Regions from separate parts of the Dorea sp. OM07-5 genome, predicted to be linked through region 2. Evidence: riboswitches for the same ligand, from Rfam matches in the RefSeq annotation. Region 2 holds a riboswitch; each other region holds the start of a gene.
What was found. A riboswitch is a leader RNA that binds a small molecule or an ion and turns the genes downstream of it on or off. The one in region 2 is predicted to bind glycine.
Positions count from the first base shown of each region.

Region 1: linked by a shared signal. The riboswitch ahead of gcvT (glycine cleavage system aminomethyltransferase GcvT) and the one ahead of DXC04_RS06855 (GrdX family protein) in region 2 are both predicted to bind glycine.
Region 3: linked by a shared signal. The riboswitch ahead of glyA (serine hydroxymethyltransferase) and the one ahead of DXC04_RS06855 (GrdX family protein) in region 2 are both predicted to bind glycine.

Region 1 covers NZ_QUKZ01000005.1:54,009-60,653, forward strand. Annotated here, with positions in the region: gene gcvPB (aminomethyl-transferring glycine dehydrogenase subunit GcvPB) at 1-704, opposite strand, end outside; gene gcvPA (aminomethyl-transferring glycine dehydrogenase subunit GcvPA) at 708-2,018, opposite strand; gene gcvH (glycine cleavage system protein GcvH) at 2,056-2,436, opposite strand; gene gcvT (glycine cleavage system aminomethyltransferase GcvT) at 2,523-3,611, opposite strand; glycine riboswitch at 3,753-3,848, opposite strand; gene alaS (alanine--tRNA ligase) at 4,086-6,645, opposite strand, start outside.
Region 2 covers NZ_QUKZ01000005.1:190,464-197,108, forward strand. Annotated here, with positions in the region: gene grdB (glycine reductase complex selenoprotein B) at 1-342, opposite strand, end outside; gene DXC04_RS06850 (glycine/sarcosine/betaine reductase component B subunit) at 363-1,643, opposite strand; gene DXC04_RS06855 (GrdX family protein) at 1,711-2,097, opposite strand; glycine riboswitch at 2,286-2,398, opposite strand; gene DXC04_RS06860 (alanine/glycine:cation symporter family protein) at 2,661-4,025, opposite strand; gene purB (adenylosuccinate lyase) at 4,343-5,776, opposite strand; gene purF (amidophosphoribosyltransferase) at 5,824-6,645, opposite strand, start outside.
Region 3 covers NZ_QUKZ01000006.1:103,009-109,653, forward strand. Annotated here, with positions in the region: gene DXC04_RS07620 (bifunctional folylpolyglutamate synthase/dihydrofolate synthase) at 1-802, shown strand, start outside; gene folE (GTP cyclohydrolase I FolE) at 876-1,433, shown strand; gene DXC04_RS07630 (HD domain-containing protein) at 1,484-1,975, shown strand; gene folP (dihydropteroate synthase) at 1,972-2,787, shown strand; gene folK (2-amino-4-hydroxy-6-hydroxymethyldihydropteridine diphosphokinase) at 2,891-3,745, shown strand; gene DXC04_RS07645 (NUDIX hydrolase) at 3,818-4,318, shown strand; glycine riboswitch at 4,553-4,663, shown strand; gene glyA (serine hydroxymethyltransferase) at 4,744-5,991, shown strand; gene DXC04_RS07655 (glycosyltransferase family protein) at 6,246-6,645, shown strand, end outside.

The sequences.
Region 1 (6,645 bases), 140 kb from region 2:
TAGTAGCAGAGTCCGCCACAGTCATGAATAATCTTTGTAATCTCAAGAATATTCTTATCAAACAGACCTACTGTATTCGGGTTTGTAAGCATAAGCCCGGCTACATCATCGCCTGCAATTTCTTTTAATTTTTCAATATCTACGCATCCATCCGGTCCTGAAGGAACACTCACTACTGAAAATCCTGCCATTGCAGCACTTGCCGGGTTCGTTCCGTGTGCAGAATCAGGAACGATAATCTTTTTACGTTTTTCATCTCCGTGGCTTTTATGATATGCTTTGATCAGAAGAAGTCCTGTAAACTCTCCATGCGCACCTGCTGCCGGTTGGAAAGTCATACGCTTCATTCCGGCGATCTCGCACAGATAGGATTCCAGTGTTTTTAATACTTCCAGACATCCCTGCACAGTCTCTGTCGGCTGTAACGGATGAATATCTGTAAATCCTTCCAATCCTGCTGCCACTTCATTAACTCTCGGATTATATTTCATAGTACAGGATCCCAATGGATAGAATCCATCGTTCACACCATGTGATTTCTTTGCCAGTTCTGTGTAATGTCTGCTAAGCTCGCCCTCTGAAAGCTCCGGCAGATGTAATTTCACTTCTCTTTTATCTTTTGCATCTAAAGTAACGACTGGTACATCGCACTCCGGAAGGTTCTGGCATTTCCTTCCTGTTTTGCTTTTTTCAAAAATCAGCATCCACTACACCTCCTTTAAGATCGATACTGCTTTGTCGATCTCTTCTTTTGTGTTCATCTCTGTACAGCACCAGAGAATCCGCTTGTCATCCAGTGGATATCCACCAAGGATGTCTTCGTCTTCCAGTGCCTTCAGTACTTTTTCAGAAGGTGTATCTGATACAGTTACAAATTCATGGAAGAAATTCTGTTTGTTTTCCACCTTAAATCCTGCTCCCGCAAGTTTCTCTGCCATGTAATGTGCTTTGGACATGCTCTGCTCGGCTGCTTTTGTCACACCTTCATTTCCCATGCAGGAAAGATATACACCAACAGCAAGTGCACAAAGTGCCTGGTTTGAACAGATGTTGCTGGATGCTTTCTCACGACGGATATGCTGCTCTCTTGCCTGTAATGTCAGAACATAGCCTTTCTTTCCGTTGTGATCTTCTGTCTCTCCGACAACTCGTCCAGGAAGCTTTCTCATCGTACTTTCCACGCATGTCATGAAGCCGAGATATGGTCCGCCAAATGCAATTGGAAGTCCGAGTGGCTGTCCGTCGCCAACTGCAACATCTGCGCCATACTCTCTTGGTGTCTTCAGTGCTCCAAGAGAAATCGGATTCACACTCATAACGTATTTAGCGCCTGCCTCGTGTGCCACTTCGCCGATTGTCTGTGCATCTTCCAAACTTCCATAATAATTTGGATGCTGGATCAGCACACATGCTGCCTGTTTATCAATATGTTCTTTCAGATAAGCAATATCTGTCACTCCGTCTTTTTCCGGAATTACTTCGATTTCTAATTCGTTACCGAAGCAATATGTTTTAATAACTTCTAACACACTTGGCATTACTGTTGCTGAAACAAATGCTTTCTTACGTTTTCTGTCAGCACACATTGCAACCGCCTCTGCTGCTGCCGTAGCTCCGTCATAAACAGATGCATTGGATACATCCATTCCTGTAAGATCCGCTATCATTGTCTGATACTCAAAAATGGATTGCAGAATTCCCTGACTGATTTCTGCCTGATACGGTGTATATGCAGTCTGTAAATTTTCTTTTGAAATGACATTGTTTACCATAGTCGGAATATAGTGTCTGTATGCGCCTGCACCACGGAAGATTGTCGGAAATACTTTATTTTTCTTTGCGATTCCTTTCATCTTTTTCAGAACTTCCATCTCTGACATTCCTTCCGGAATATCTAAGCCGCCCTGGATCTTAACCTGCTCCGGGATGTGGCGGAATAAATCATCGATGCTCTCATATCCGATTTCATTCAGCATCGCTTTTCGCTCATCTAATGTGTTTGGAACATAACTACCCATGTTCTTTATCCACCGCCTTTCTTCACATTCTTATGTATTAAGCCTCTTCGCTTTCTACAAATGCTTTGTATGCGTCAGCATCTAACAGTTCTTCTGTCTCTTTTACTTCACCAACTTTTACAAACCATGCATCATAAGGTGCTTCGTTGATAGATTCCGGAGCATCTAACAGTTCTTCGTTGATCTCTGTTACAACACCTGAAACCGGTGAGAATACATCAGATACTGCTTTTACAGACTCAACATCTGCGAATGCTTCTCCGACTGTTACTTCATCTCCAACTTCCGGAAGGTTTATAAATACAAGATCTCCTAATTCAGACTGTGCATAATCTGTTAATCCGATCACGCTTACGTCTCCATCCTCTTTTATCCACTCGTGTGATTTTGAATACTTTAATTCTGCTCTTAATTCCATTGTTTTAATCTCCTTTTCTTTTATGATATAATATGCCCCTGTTTGTGATACCCTCGGTTTCAGACCTTTTCCTGGCATCCTTATATTTATTTTGCTCTCTTATAAAACGGAAGTGCTACAACTTCTACATCAACCATACGTCCTCTGACATCTACCTGTAATTTTGTTCCTACATCTGTATAGTCAGTTTCCAGTAATGCCATTCCGACAGCCTTGTCAATGAAAGGACCTTTTGTACCGGATGTTGTATGTCCGATCACTTTGCCGTCTGCATATACATCCTGATGTTCACGGATGATTCCTCTTCCAATAACTTCCAGACCTACTCTCTTTCTCGTTAGTTCTGCATGTTCTTCCAGAGCTTTCTTACCGATGAAGTCATCTTTTTTCATCTTCACTGCGAATCCAAGTCCTGTCTCCAGCGGTGAAACATCATCATCCATCTCGTGACCGTAAAGTGGCATTGCTGCTTCCATGCGAAGTGTATCTCTTGCTCCAAGACCACACGGGATAAGTCCTTCTTCTTTTCCATTTTCAAGAAGTGTATCCCACATCTTCTCTGCATACTCGCTTGGCAGATATAATTCTACTCCATCCTCACCTGTGTATCCTGTCTTGGAAATGATACATGGGATTCCGGCTACTTCTGTGTCGAATACTGCATGGTAGTATTTCTGAGGAATGTTCTCTTCTGCTGTCAGCTTTCTTAAGATATCCATTGCTTTTGGTCCCTGCAGTGCAAGTTGTGCATACTGAGCAGATACGTCTGTAAATTTGACTTCTCCAAACTGATGATTTAACATCCACTGATAATCTTTATCTTTGTTTGCTGCATTGACAACAATAAAGTAATGATCATCGGAATGTTTGTAAACAATCAGATCGTCTACTGTTCCGCCATGTTCATTACACATCGGACTGTATCTTGCCTGTCCATCCACCATATTGTCAAAGTTATTTGTCAGTATCATCTGGATATTTGCAAGTGCATCCTTTCCTTCGCATAAAACTTCTCCCATATGAGATACATCAAATAGTCCTGCCTGAGTACGAACAGCCATATGTTCTTTGATTACACCTGCTTCATACTGTACCGGAAGAAGGTAACCTCCAAATGGTACGATCTTACCTCCTGCCTTCACATGTGCATCATAGAGTGGCGTTTTTAATTCCATGATAAAAATCCTCCTTTTTTCTCATCATGAACTGCTCTGTCAGCGGGTCTTGTTCCGTTAAAAGTTTGTCGGAGCAAAAAAATAAGAGACATGTCCTATTTCAGGACTTCCTGCCTCCCTGTCTGCTTTCTTTCAGAGCTTCGTCCGAACCCAATTCTTCTGCCTGAGAGTTTCGAATTACTTCTTGCCCCTTCGGCGCTATTACTTATTGCTAATAATCTCTCTTAGGTTCATCACCCGATCACTTTTCTTTTATTTTGACAGGCTTATTGTAACAGTCCTTAAATTATCTGTCAATAATTGTTTATTTTTTAACTTTTCTGTTATTTATAGGCAATTGCAACAGTCATTATAGTTATTATCTATAAAAAAGAAAGATACATTTTCACTTTTTTGTAGAAAATGTATCTTTCTTTATTTTCATTGTATTTTATTGTACTATTATCTGCGTATTTTCATACTTCTAAAGTGCACTTATGCAAGCTGTTCAGCCAGTACTTCTTTCGCTTTTGTGAGTGCATCATTCATGCCTTCCGGCTTCTTGCCCCCAGCTTGGGCCATATTCGGGCGGCCACCACCACCTCCTCCAACGCATGATGCACAAGCCTTGATCAGATTACCTGCATGTGCGCCTTTATCAATTGCTCCTTTGGTAGCCATAGCCATCAGGCTGACTTTACCATCTGTAGCCGATACAAGCACGACAACACCTTCGCCAAGCTTGTCTTTTAACTGGTCACCAAGATCACGGAGTCCGTTCATATCCACGCCTTCTACCTTTGCGGCGAGCAGTTTCACACCGACAACTTCTGTCACCTGATTCATCACATCACCTATAGCATCTTTGGCAAGCTTGCCCTTCAGGCTCTCCACTTCGCTCTTCAATGCCTTATTCTCAGCCTGCAGATGACTGATCTTCTCTTCCATATTATCCGGAGTTGTCTTCAACATCTTCGCAGCTTCGTGAAGCTTCTGCTCCTGTTCCTCGTAATATTCCATCAGTCCTTTGGAAGTCAGTGCTTCAATACGGCGCACACCGGCTGCGACACCGGACTCGGAAAGGATCTTAAATGCCATGATATCACCGGTATTTGCCACATGTGTACCACCACAGAACTCAATAGAGAAATCTCCCATGCTGACAACACGTACAATATCTCCGTATTTTTCACCAAACAGAGCCGCTGCTCCTGTCTTTTTTGCTTCCTCGATCGGCATGTTGCGCACAACAACCGGAAGATGATTACGAATTTCTCTGTTGACGATTGCCTCTACTTCTTTGAGCTGTTCTTCTGTCATAGCAGAAAAATGCGTAAAGTCAAAACGAAGTCTGTTCGCATTGTTCAGAGATCCAGCCTGTTCTACATGTGTTCCAAGCACCATGCGGAGTGCTTTCTGTAACAGATGTGTTGCACTGTGGTTATTTGCAGCAAGTGCACGGTTTTCACGATCAACCTCCATTGTCACTTTATCACCGAATTTGATCATGCCTTTTGTCACATGACCGACATGTCCGAATTTGCCACCGAGAAGTTTTACAACATCTTCTACTACAAATTCACCGTCTGCACTGCGGATCACACCTTTATCAGCTTCCTGTCCACCGCTTGTTGCGTAGAACGGAGTCTTCGCTACAATGACCGTTCCCTTTTCTCCGTCAGAGAGTGCATCTACAATCTCTTCTTCATTTGTAAGTGCTGTAACTTCTGACTCTGCTTCCATATTGTCATATCCGACAAATTCTGTTGTCAGTTCCGGATCAAGCGCATCATAAACGCTTGCGTCTGTACCACTGTAACTGTGTGTTCCAAAAGTTCCTTCGGACTTCGCGCGCTGTTCTTTCTGTGCTTTTTCAAAGCCTTCTTTATCATATGTCAGTCCCTTTTCCTCCAGGATCTCACTTGTCAGATCCACCGGGAATCCATAAGTATCATAAAGCTTGAATGCATTCTCTCCGGAAAGTACGGTTGTACCTTCTGCTTTCATATCTGCTTCCATGTCAGCAAGAATAGACAGTCCCTGATCGATCGTCTTGTTAAACTGCGCTTCTTCTTTTGCAATGACATTGAAAATAAAGTCTTTTTTCTCTTCCAGTTCCGGATATCCATCCTTGGAACCATCGATAACAGTCTGTGCCAGTTCTACGAGGAATGCTCTCTCAATGCCAAGCAGTCGTCCATGACGGCAGGCACGACGCAACAGACGCCGCAGCACATAACCTCTTCCACTGTTGGACGGCATAATTCCGTCAGAGATCATAAACGTGACAGAACGGATATGATCCGTGATAACACGGAGAGAAACATCTGTCTCATCGCTTGTTCCATAAGATACACCTGTAATGCGGCATACATGGTCGCGCAGTGCTTTCATTGTATCGATATCAAACATAGAATCTACATTCTGCACAATACATGCAAGACGCTCCAGTCCCATACCGGTATCAATATTCTTCTGTTCAAGTTCTGTGTAGTTGTTGTGTCCGTCATTGTCAAACTGTGTAAATACGTTATTCCAGATTTCCATGTACCGATCACATTCACATCCTACTGTACAATCCGGACGTCCGCAACCATATTTCTCACCGCGGTCGTAATATACTTCTGAACATGGACCACAAGGACCTGAACCATGCTCCCAGAAGTTATCTTCCTTGCCAAACTTGAAGATTCTCTCCGGTGCAATCCCAATCTCTTCATTCCAGATCTTCCACGCTTCATCGTCCTCAAGATAAACAGATGGATACAGACGATCCGGATCAAGACCTACAACTTCTGTCAAAAACTCCCATGTCCAGTGAATTGCATCGTGTTTAAAATAATCTCCAAACGAAAAGTTACCAAGCATCTCGAAGAAAGTACCGTGTCTTGCAGTCTTTCCTACATTCTCGATATCTCCTGTACGGATACACTTCTGACAGGTTGTCACTCTCTTTCTTGGTGGAATCTCCTGTCCTGTAAAATATGGTTTTAACGGCGCCATACCGGAATTGATAAGCAACAGACTCTTGTCATTGTGCGGCACCAGTGAAAAG
Region 2 (6,645 bases):
AGGAATACCAAGTTCTTCCTGAACTGCTGCTGCGATAGTACCGCAGGCAACTCCGTAACGTCCAGCGTTGAAAGCCGGTCCTGCAATAAAGATGTCCGGAGCCTGTTCTTTAACCATCTCAAGAATCTCTGCTTTTGCTTTTTCAAGATTCTCGTTGAAATAAGAGTCACCACATACGATTGTTGCAATGATCTCTGCTTCGTCTTTAAAATTCTGTGTTAATGCCATACCTGGTCCAACAACTTCGCCAACACGCAGTTCAACCGGGTAATCTGCTTTTTCTTCTCCACCAATCTGTGCAAAGAACTGATTGATGTAATGAACAACTTTTAATTTAGCCATTATTCTATATCCTCCATTCCTTATCTTGCACTCAGTTTATTGAAACCAGTTTCGTTTGTTGCGCCTGTCAGAACCTGAAGCTCAACTTCAAGAGATCCGTCCTCGCGCAGTGTCTCTTCACTTGCACCAGCAATCTTTGTTACATAGTCAAGAGTTCCAATTACTTTGTCAAGTTTCGGCAGGATAACTACCTGGTTTGCATTTCCGCCTGTTACTACTGCATCAGCAGCCTGATCAGCATCAGCAAGTGACTGAGATTTTCCATCACGTCCGGCATACTCGTCTGTGATGATTACAGTCTTAACGCCTTCTGCTTCAATCTTCTTACAATTCATGATAAGGTCTGTATCCGGGTTACCGAATCCTTCCTGAGATACAATAACTCCATCCAGGTCTAACATCTTGCAAAGTTTTGCTGTCCAGTCAGAAGAACGCTGTTTATCAGCAAGATATACGTTCTCGTTTGTGATAATCTGGCAAACAAAGTTTAATGTTTTTCCGTGCTGTTCAAATAAGTCATGTACAACCGGGTTGTTCAGATGAACATATGTAGGGTTCTTATCACATGCAGATACACAGTTACCGGAAACAATTGCTCCGTCCATGATCTCTGTAGGGCTTAAAATTGTAGGAACGATTTTCTTAGCATCTACACCATATACATATGTGTCATGAAGAAGTCCCTGGCTCTGAAGCATCTGTACATATGCAACTCTCGGCAGGTCCGGATATTTTTCCATTCCTTCTTTGATTGTGCATGTCTCGTAAACTTTTGTCTCATCCGGTGTCAGATCACGTGCTAACTCACCAATGTAAGTTGCAACTCTGAATCCAGCGAAACGAACTGCTTTTTCGTATTCATGCTGTTTGATATTGTCAATTGGCTCACATACCATAACCAGGTTTAATGTCTTGGAGAATGGTGTGTAATCTGCTCCAGGACCTGTCATATCAATGATACCTTCCTGGAATCCCACGATCTTACCAGCTGTAACAACAGCCATTCCTTTTAATGCGTAAGTCTTTCCTTCTCCAACTGTGTCTACTTTAGAGATAACTCCCGGGAAGATTCCTCCTCTTCCTTCAACTTTAACTCTAGGTTCGATAACATCTTTAACAGGTGTGATTCTTACAGACTCACCCGGTTTTGCAATGTCAAATGATACGCTCTTAATCTTTTCGTCCTCAAGAGCTACTGCCTTAACGGCTTCTTCGGATACATAAAGGATTCCGTCTTCAATCTTTGACTCAGATGCAAACTGAATATCCTTGATGTAAATGTGTCCCATTTCTAATCTCACTTTAAGTTCCCTCCTTAAAAAAATTATATTGTTTAAGCTGCAACGCTCGACAACCTCACTCAATGACTTACCAGGCATCTGCTGATGCCAGGCCGCTTTCCAGCAGAGTCCAGTCAATCAACTGAAAATCTTCCAGTACGCTTTCTCCATATCGTCCAGTCTTATCTTGGAATTTATGGCATGCATCGATTGCATTTTCTATAATCGTAAGCGACCTTCTGTCCACTTCCTCCTTTCCAGCTGAAATCAAAACCGATTTGTATGGTGTCTCATTTGGCTTCACGCTTCCGGATAACGGATGCGTCAGAAGTAAATGTCCGTCATGTATTCTGTCTCTGACTTCCCGGAGAAGTCCTTCATAAGTAGTTTCCAGATATATTACTTCGTGTGTCTTCTCAAGCTTATCGAAGACCAGTGGATTATTGGTCAAGACTATATATTTCCCCCTGTTCATCCTGAACCGTATCCTCCTTTCCGGCCTGTTGCCTCGGCAATCGATAAATACAATAAAAGTCATCGGTATTCCAAATAAAAAAGGACGTCCAGATATACAATTATATCTACGGCGTCCTTCCTGTCTTTTGCCCTGATAAATTGAAATCATCGATAAGCTTTATCACACAGCACAAGATTCAGAATGTGGTACATTTTCCAGTCCTTTTGCCTGAAAGTTTCACCTTTTTGCATACCCACCATGTATGTCCGGCTTGCCTCTTCGGCGGCTGATCCGTTCAACTCTCTCTTGGAAAACATCATCCCACGAATATTCTTTTCATAGAAAATCATTACACAATTTTCATAGACATTTTTTATATTATTTATTGCCTGTATCTATAATAACTTATTGTAACTTTTTTTGCAACCCATTATACTAATTAATATTATTTTAGTGAGTATGCACAATTTCCATTCCTGATTTTTGTTATATTTATTAGTCGATTTTATAATATTTATTAAAACGTCTATAAAAAACAACATTTATGATTGTCCTGCATTTCATCCACTTATAGATAATATCTATTTATTCTTTTTAAAGTTCTGATAGTAATCATCATGCAACTTCTTAATCGTACCGCTCAGAACAATCAGACCGATAAAGTTCGGAATTACCATCATGGAGTTGAAGCAGTCTGCCATATTCCATACGAGATCTACCTGTGCAAGTGATCCAAGCACTACGCACACAGCAACTAATACGGAATATACTTTTACAGCTTTTGGTCCAAACAGATACTTAATATTTGCCTGTCCAAAGAAATACCAGCCAATAATTGTTGAAAATGCGAAGAAGAACATACAAATCGCGATAAAGATATCTCCGCCTTTTCCATACAATGTAGAGAATGCATACTGGCTTAACTCTGCACCTGTCTTACCACTTGGAATAGACTTCGTTGTAATAATTACAAATGCTGTCAGGTTTAGTACGATAAACGTATCGATAAATACACCGATCATTGCAACAAATCCCTGCTCGACCGGATGATCTACTTTTGCAACTGCATGCGCATGTGGGGTAGAACCCATACCAGCCTCATTAGAGAACAATCCTCTTGCAACACCTTTTGTAAGCGCAAGTTTTAATGTCGCACCCACAGCACCACCGGATACTGCTGACGGATTAAATGCTCCAACGACAATTGCCTGGAATGCATATGGAATATTCTTATAATTATAAATAATAACAATCAGCGCACCAAGAATATAGAAAGCTGCCATGATCGGTACGATCGTCTCTGTTACTTTTGCGATACGCTGCATACCACCTACGAATACAAATAACGCGATCAGTGCAACTACAACACCAACTGCTGCCTGTGGCACACCAAATGCTGTATGGAAGGCTGCTGCGATGGAATTGGACTGTACTGCATTACCCATAAATCCAAGCGCCAGGATGATCAATACTGCAAAAATTCCGGCAAGTACTTTTCCAAACGTTCCTTTAAATGCTGCACGGATATAATATACAGGTCCTCCTGTGATCTCTCCGTCAGATCCTACCTGCTTATACTTCTGTGCAAGTACAGCCTCGCCAAAGATCGTTGCCATTCCCAGGAATGCTGCAATCCACATCCAAAAAATAGCTCCCGGTCCTCCGATTGCAAGAGCGGTCGCCGCTCCGGCGATATTACCGGTTCCTACCTGAGCTGCAATTGCTGTTGCCAGTGCCTGGAATGATGACATTCCATCTTTGTCAGCATTGCCTTTTTTACTGAACAGGCCGCCAAAAGTCCGGCGCATTCCTTCTCCAAATCCACGTACTTGAATAAAACCAAGCTTAAATGTGAACCAGATTCCACCTCCGAGAAGTGCGATGATCAACACATAATCAGACAGATAGTGCTGAATTGTCAGAACAAGATCGTTTAATGTTTTCATTGTTACATCCCCCTTTTCTTTGTATAGATTTTCCGTATATTTATACGAACTTATTCATTACACCTATCATAACACTTATCTATATACAGCGCAATATGTACAAAACCTTCTATATTTTCTTTGTGTATTTTATACATTGTGTGCAATCGCGCTTATTATTTTACATACAAAAAACGGCGTAAACTCGTTCGCTTACACCGTTTTTTTGTCAAGTTATTTTCATCATTAAAGATTTTTTCGTCACAATTACTATTGCACGTTTGTAACTTCTATCTATTCGTTTCATCTATAGATATTCTTTATATATTCCATATATTTTACACGTTAATTTCCGCTGTCATTCCAAGAATTTCTTTATTCTCTTCAAGCATTGGGCGTACAACATTGTTCAGATAATTGTCTACCTGAACCGGTGCGCGTCCAACATATTTGGACGGATCCATTGTCTTCTTCAGTTCATCAACACTCAGATTGAATGCCGGATCTGCTGCAATCAGTTCCAGAAGATTATTGTCCAGCCCTTTTTCTTTTACATTGCGTCCTGCTTCCATAGAAAGCTCACGGATTCTTTCATGTAACTCCTGACGGTCACCGCCTGCTTTTACAGCATCCATCATAATATTCTCTGTTGCCATAAATGGAAGCTCTGACATCAGACGTTTCTCGATTACTTTCGGATATACAACCAGTCCATCTACAACATTCAGGCAGAGATCCAGAATACCATCAATTGCAAGGAATCCTTCCGGCACACTCAGACGTTTATTTGCGGAATCATCCAGCGTTCTCTCAAACCACTGCGTTGCAGATGTGATTGCCGGATTCAGCGCATCTACTATCACATATCTGGATAAAGATGCAATTCTCTCGCTTCTCATCGGATTACGCTTGTAAGCCATTGCGGATGATCCGATCTGTGTCTTTTCAAATGGTTCTTCTACTTCTTTTAAGTGCTGAAGCAGACGGATGTCATTGCTGAATTTGTGTGCACTCGCAGCAATTCCTGCCAGTACATTAATTACTCTTGTATCTACTTTTCTGGAGTAAGTCTGTCCTGAAACCGGATAACATGCCTCAAATCCCATCTTCTGTGCGATCATTGGATCGATCTTATCAATCGTCTCCTGATCTCCATCAAACAGTTCCTGGAAACTTGCCTGTGTACCGGTAGTCCCCTTTGAGCCAAGCATCTTCAAGCTTCCTTTTACATACTCCAGATCTTCCAAGTCCATCATAAATTCCTGCATCCACAAAGTTGCACGTTTTCCAACCGTTGTCGGCTGCGCCGGCTGGAAATGTGTAAATGCAAGCGTCGGCAGATTCTTATGCTCATCCGCAAATTTGGCAAGTTCTGCAATTACATTTACCAGTTTTTTCTTCACAATATCCAGTGCCTCGGACATCAGGATAATATCTGTATTATCTCCTACATAACAGGATGTTGCTCCAAGATGAATGATTCCTTTCGCCTTCGGGCACTGTTTTCCATATGCATATACATGAGACATTACGTCATGACGCACTACCTTTTCACGTTCCTTTGCGACATCATAATTAATGTCTTCTGCATGCGCTTTTAATTCATCAATCTGTTCCTGGGTGATTGGAAGTCCCAGCTCTTTCTCCGTCTCTGCAAGTGCGATCCACAGTTTTCTCCATGTGCGGAACTTCTTGTCCGGCGAGAAAATATACTGCATCTCTTTGCTGGCATATCTTTCTGAAAGTGGGCTCTGATATCTGTCGTTTGTCATCGTTTTTTTCTCCTTATTCTGAATTATATTTAAATAATTTATATCTTCTACTCAAAGGCAAGGGATACATCTCTGCCCGGCACTTTCATCGGATAATTGCCTGTAAAACAGGCATCACAGTAACTTAAATCCCCAACCATATCTTTCAACTTCTCAACTTCCATATATCCAAGAGAATCGGCTCCGATCATCTCCCGAATCTGTTCTGTCGTATGTGAATGTGCAATGAGCTGATCATCTGACGGAACATCTGTACCGAAATAACATGGATGCAAAAACGGCGGCGAGCTGATTCTTACATGCACTTCTTTTGCCCCTGCTTTCTTCAACATCTTAATAATATTCGCACTTGTTGTTCCGCGAACAATCGAATCATCTACCATAACAATTCTCTTGCCTTTTACAACTTCTTCAATTACATTCAGCTTGATCTTTACACTACTCTCTCTCTGGCTCTGTTTCGGCTTAATAAATGTTCTTCCGACATAGCTGTTCTTATGAAATGCCATTCCATAAGGGATTCCTGACTGTTCAGAATAGCCTTTTGCAGCCACCAGACCGGAATCCGGCACACCAACAACCAGATCTGCCTCTACCGGATAGGACTCTGCCAGTGCCTTTCCAGCAAGGATACGTGCATGATAAACATTCACATTATCGATCGTACTGTCCATACGCGCGAAATAAATATATTCAAAAATACATCTTGCCTGCTTCTCAGGCGAAATTGCCATAGACTTATCAGAAGTAATACCATTCTTCGTAATTGTTACGATCTCTCCCGGCTCCACATCACGTACAAACTCTGCATCTACAGCAGCAATTGCGCAACTCTCTGATGCGAGAAAATATGTATTGTCTCTCTTACC
Region 3 (6,645 bases), on a different contig from region 2:
TACAATCGAAGAAATTGCAGCAGATAAATGTGAGATTATTAAATCGGGATGTAAAGTTGTGTCTGCAAAACAGAAGCCGGAAGTGAAAAAGATACTGGAAGAAAAGGCAGAAAGAACAGGCTGCCCGTTTACGGAGGCAAAACCGGAACTTTTGATAATACAAAAAGAAACATACAAAGGAATGGATGTAGAAACACCGGATTTTGGAAATCTTCATAGTGGACTTACAGGTGAATATCAAAAAGAAAATCTGGCAACAGCGCTGGAGATAGTTTGTGCGCTTCGAAAAGAAGGATACAAAATACCGGAAGAAGCTGTGCAAATTGGTGTGGCAGAGACAAAGTGGCCGGGAAGATTTACCAGTCTGCGGGAGAATCCACCTTTGATTGTTGATGGCGCACACAATGAAGATGCAGCAAAAAAGCTCGCTATATCAATAAGACGATATTTTCCGAATTACAGGATCCACCTGATTATGGGCGTTTTTAAAGATAAAGAATATAAAAAGATCACAGCATTGTTGTGTCCGGACGCAGAGTGTGTATATGCGATTCATCTTCCGAATGAAGAACGCACATTATTGGCAGGAGTGCTTGCGGAAGACGCAGCGAAATATTGTGAAAACGTAATTGCATTTGAAAAAGCAGACGCACATAGTGATTTGGAAGAGGCATTGAAGACTGCATATAGAAATGCAAAAAAAGAGATAGAAGAGAATCAGAAATCCGTTGTGATTGCCTGCGGTTCTCTATCTTATCTGGGAGATGTGATTCAGATTGTGGAAACATGGGATAAAGCATGAAAGTGATATATTTGCAGAAAACAACATTTTTGATAGAATAAAACAGATAGTAGAAATATAGAGGGAGAGAGACATGATCGATCATGAGAAAATAGAACAGGCAGTCCGTTTATTACTGGAAGGTATGGGAGAGGATATAACAAGGGAAGGCCTTAAAGATACACCGGACAGAATTGCCAGAATGTACGAGGAAATTTATGGCGGAATGGACGAAGATGCAGGAGTCCATCTGGCAAAAACATTTACCGTAGACAGCAGCGAGATGGTTATTGAAAAAGACATCACATTTTATTCAACCTGTGAACATCATCTGCTTCCGTTTTATGGGAAAGCACATATCGCTTATATTCCGGACGGAAAAGTTGTAGGACTTAGCAAACTGGCACGAACAGTAGAAGTGTTTGCAAGAAGGCTGCAGTTACAGGAACAACTGACCGGACAGATTGCCGATGCGCTGATGCAGTATATGTGTCCGAAAGGCGCAATGGTTATGGTAGAAGCAGAGCATATGTGTATGACAATGCGCGGCATTAAAAAGCCGGGAAGTCAGACCGTGACAATTGCAAGAAGAGGCGTATTTGAAACCGATCCGACTCTGGAAGAGCGGTTCTTCCGGATGCTTGGGAAATAGATGAAATGGCGAAGAGGAAGTTAATGGAACATGCAGAGAAAGAACAGAAGATGGAACGGCTAAATACAGTACTCAGACATCCGTTATATCAGCAGTATTACAAAGAACTGAGAGAAGAAGAAAGAGACAGGATCTTCTGCTGTCATCAGATGGAACATTTGTTAGATGTAGCAAGAATTGCATATATTCGGAACTTAGAAAATAATCTTGGATATTCGAAGGAATTGCTGTATACGACAGCGATTTTACATGATATCGGAAAAGCATTGCAATACAAAGAAAAGATTCCGCACGAGATTGCCGGAGCGCAGATTGCAGAGAAGATTCTGGATTCACTGCCAGAGGCAGTCTCCTATACGGAAGAAGAAAAAAAAGAAATTTTGACAGCCATCCGTGGGCATCGCAGAGAACGAAAAGATATGACAAAGTTGGAAAGACTTTTATACGAAAGTGATAAATGTTCCAGAAATTGCTTTGCCTGCCCAGCGAAAAAAGAATGTAACTGGAGTGAAGAAAAGAAAAACAGGGAGATACAGATATGATCATCGGGAAAAAAGAGTTTGATATTAAAAATGAAACGTATGTAATGGGAATTTTAAACGTAACGCCGGATTCATTTTCGGATGGAGGAAAATATAACGGTATGGATAGAGCACTTGCACATGCAAAACAGATGATAGACGAAGGTGCTGCGATCATTGATGTAGGGGGCGAATCGACAAGACCGGGGCATGTACAGATTACGGAGGATGAAGAGATTGCAAGAGTAACACCGGTTATCGAAAGACTGAAACAGGAGTTTGCTGTTCCTGTTTCCATCGACACTTACAAGAGCAGAGTTGCCGAAGCGGCACTTCAGGCGGGTGCTGATCTGGTGAATGACATCTGGGGATTAAAATACGACCCGAAGATGGCAGGAGTGATTACAAAGTATGATGTGGCATGCTGCCTGATGCATAACCGGGAAAAAGCAGAATATACAGATTTTCTGACGGATTTCATGACAGATATGGAGGAGTGTGTGACACTTGCAAAAAAAGCAGGTATTTCAGAGGATAAGATTATTCTTGATCCGGGTGTAGGATTTGGAAAAACTTGTGAGATGAATCTGGAAATCATTGATAAAATGGAATGCCTGAACAAGCTCGGCTATCCGGTGCTTCTCGGTACGTCGCGCAAATCTGTGATCGGACTTACTCTTGATCTTCCGGTAGAAGAAAGAGAAGAAGGAACGCTTGTTACAACTGTATATGGTGTACAGAAAGGTTGTGCGTTTGTGCGTGTGCATGATGTACAGAAAAATCTTCGCGCAATCCGCATGACGCAGGCAATTATGCGTGAGCATGAAGTGTAAAATATGGGAAACAGGTAGCTGATTAGGACAATAATACTCATGAAGTTTTGCAAACAGGAAAGCAGACTGGCAGAAAGAGTGACAGGTGTGAGGAATAATAATTATGAAATATATAAATAAAAAAACAAGTCAGGATTATGACCAGATAAAAATTACAGATCTGGAAGTATTTGCCAATCACGGTGTATTTCCGGAGGAAAACAAACTGGGGCAGAAATTTCTTGTGTCAGCAGTGCTTTATACAGATACAAGAAAAGCCGGGAAGACAGATGATCTGACGGCATCTATCCATTACGGTGAAGTCAGTGCATTTATCACAAAATATATGAAAGAACATACCTACCAGTTGCTAGAACGGGTGGCAGAAACCCTTGCGGAAGAGATGCTTAAGAGCATATCGGGACTTTGCAAGATCGATCTGGAGATCAAGAAACCATGGGCACCGGTAGGACTTCCGCTGAAAACAGTCAGTGTTAAAATTTCGCGCGAATGGCATACAACATATATCGCACTTGGCTCTAATATTGGTGACAGTGAAACTTATCTGAATGAAGCAGTCGAAAAAATAGGACAGATTCCTACTTGTACAGTTGAAAAAGTTTCTTCTTATCTTGTAACAGAGCCTTACGGAGTGACAGATCAGCCGGATTTTTTAAATGCATGTCTGAAACTGCGGACGCTATTATATCCGGAAGAATTGTTAAAAGAATTAAACCGGATCGAGAAAGAAGCGGGCAGGGAGCGGATTATACACTGGGGACCGAGAACACTGGATCTGGATATTCTGCTGTATGATGACATTGTACTGGAAGAAGATGATCTCTGTATTCCACATGTTGAAATGCACAAAAGAAGCTTTGTGCTGGAACCATTGGCCGAAATTGCACCGTACAAACGCCATCCGGTATATGGAAAAACAGTGCGGGAAATGTTAGAGGAAATTCAGGCACAGTTATAGTATAATAAACAGGGGCAATGAGGCAGAGAAACTGCAGACAGTAATATCAAGACAGAAGAAGGAGGCAGAAGAATGGAACTTTGGGATATTTATGACAAAAACAAAAATCCAACCGGTCGCACGATGAAGAGAAATGACTGGTGCTTGAAAGATGATGAATATCATCTGACAGTACTTGGAGTAGTTGCAAGATCAGATCACACGTATCTTATCACAAAACGTGTAATGACAAAAGCGTGGGCACCGGGATGGTGGGAAGTATCCGGAGGCGCAGCACAGGCAGGAGAAACTTCGGAAGAAGCTGTTATACGCGAAGTGAAGGAAGAGACAGGGCTGGATGTAAGGAATGCGGAAGGTGGGTATTGTTTCACATATCACAGAGAGAACCCGGGAGAAGGAGATAATTACTTTGTAGATGTTTATCGCTTTGTTCTGGATATTGACGAGAGTGATATACATTTACAGGAAGAAGAAACAGCGGGATACCGTTTCGCGACAAAGAAAGAAATTGAAGATCTTGCCGGAGAAGGCATTTTCCTGCATTATGACAGTATCAAAGAAGTTTTCAGATAGATTATCTATAAAATTGATAACTCTATAGATATAATAAATACACAAAAAAATGATAAAAAAATAACTTATTTTGTAATTATTGACGAAAACAAAAGCATTGTGTATACTAAGGGCAGTTGATAAGTCGGCAGATGAATTCGTGAGATACCGTATGGATAAAGAACAGGGGCTAGGCTTTATCCGAAACGGAGCCGAAGGGGTAGGCAGAAACTCTCAGGTAAAAGGAATGGATTCGGACGACACTCTGGAGAACAATATTTTTAATTGTACCGAAGAAGTAAACTGGCAGTTATATGGGGGAAAAACGATCAGCAATCTTTCAGGTAAAAGGACAGAGGCAGACAAAAGATCTTTAGTAAATGAAGCAAAGGTTTTTTGCCTGTTTTTTATTGGGGGAAACAGGCGTATCGAAGGAGGACAATAAGATGAACAGAATTGAAGATGTAACAAATTATATCAAAGAGTATGATGACGAAGTTGGAAAAGCACTGGAGCTGGAACTTGGAAGACAGAGAAGAAATCTCGAACTGATTGCTTCAGAGAATATCGTAAGCCCTGCGGTTATGCTCGCAATGGGAACCGTTCCAACAAACAAATATGCAGAAGGATATCCGGGAAAACGTTACTATGGTGGATGCGAAGACGTAGATATTCTGGAGAATATTGCAATCGAACGTGCGAAGAAATTATTTGGCGCAGAGCACGCAAATGTACAGCCACATTGCGGAGCAAATGCTAATACAGCAGTTTATCAGGCGCTCATCAAACCGGGGGATACAGTTATGGGACTGAACCTGGCACATGGCGGACATCTGACACATGGTTCACCGGTAAACTTATCAGGACTCTTATATAATTTTGTACCTTACAATGTAAATGATGAAGGATTTTTGGATTATGACGAGATTCGTAAGATTGCACATGAATGCAAACCCAAATTAATCGTAGCAGGAGCATCTGCTTATCCAAGAGAGATCAAATTTGATGTTTTCGCTGATATCGCAAAAGAAGTTGGCGCATATCTGATGGTTGATATGGCTCACATTGCAGGACTGGTAGCAGCAGGACTTCACCAGAGCCCGGTTCCGTATGCAGACGTTGTAACAACAACAACACATAAGACACTGCGTGGACCAAGAGGTGGACTGATCCTTTGCAAAGAAGAGCATGCAAAAGCAATTAACAAAGCCATTTTCCCAGGAACACAGGGAGGACCGCTTGAGCACATCATCGCTGCAAAAGCTGTATGCTTCGGAGAGGCTCTGAAACCAGAATTCAAAGAGTATCAGCAGCAGGTTGTTAAGAATGCAAAAGCACTTGCAGATGCTATGGTAGCAGAAGGATTTAACCTTGTAAGTGGTGGAACAGATAACCATCTGATCTTAGTTGATCTTCAGAATATGAACATTACAGGAAAAGAATTACAGAATCGTCTGGATGAAGTATATATTACTGTTAATAAAAATGCAGTACCGAATGATCCTGCAAGCCCGTTTGTAACAAGCGGAGTTCGTATCGGAACACCTGCAGTTACAACTCGTGGACTGAAAGAAGAAGATATGAAGACAATTGCAAAACTGATCAAGATGACAGTTACAGATTTCGATACAAAAGCAGATGAGATCCGTGCAGAAGTTAACAAAATCTGTGAAAAATATCCGCTGTATAAATAAGAGCTGAAAAACTACATAAATGAATGGAATAGATCCCTTACTCAATTATAAACAGAAAAGTCCGGTGCGTTATGGAGAAGCAGCGGACTTTTCTGTTGTTTATTCGTTATACTTAAGAAGATATATAGAAAATACCTATCATAGAAAAAATCAATTAGACGGTCCGGAAAATATTCTCTATAATTAATAAGATATAGAAAATGGAGATACTGTGTCTAAAATAAGAATCCAGAGGAGAAAGCGGTAAATCAGATATGGAAGATAGAAGAAAACTGGCAAACGGAAAAGAAATATGGGTCATCAAAGCCGGATTCCCGAATAATGCATCGAAGAAGAACTGGTCTGACTATTTTTTTGCCTGTACATTAAAAAAATATCTGAACAGAGCAGGCGTATATACAGTTATAGAATCCAGAGATGAATGGGAAAACGAAGGTGCAGCGGATGTTGTAGTTGCATTGCGGGGACCGGAAGCATATTATCCGGACAGAAGGGATCCGGATACCATTTACATTATGTGGAATTTAAGCCATCCGGACAGAGTTACGGAGGAAGAGTATAATGCCTATGACCTGGTCTGCATTGGTTCCGCAAAAGAAGAGTATCTGGAAGAGATCTGTAGGAAAGTGCAGGTTCCGGTACGTCAGTTGTTAA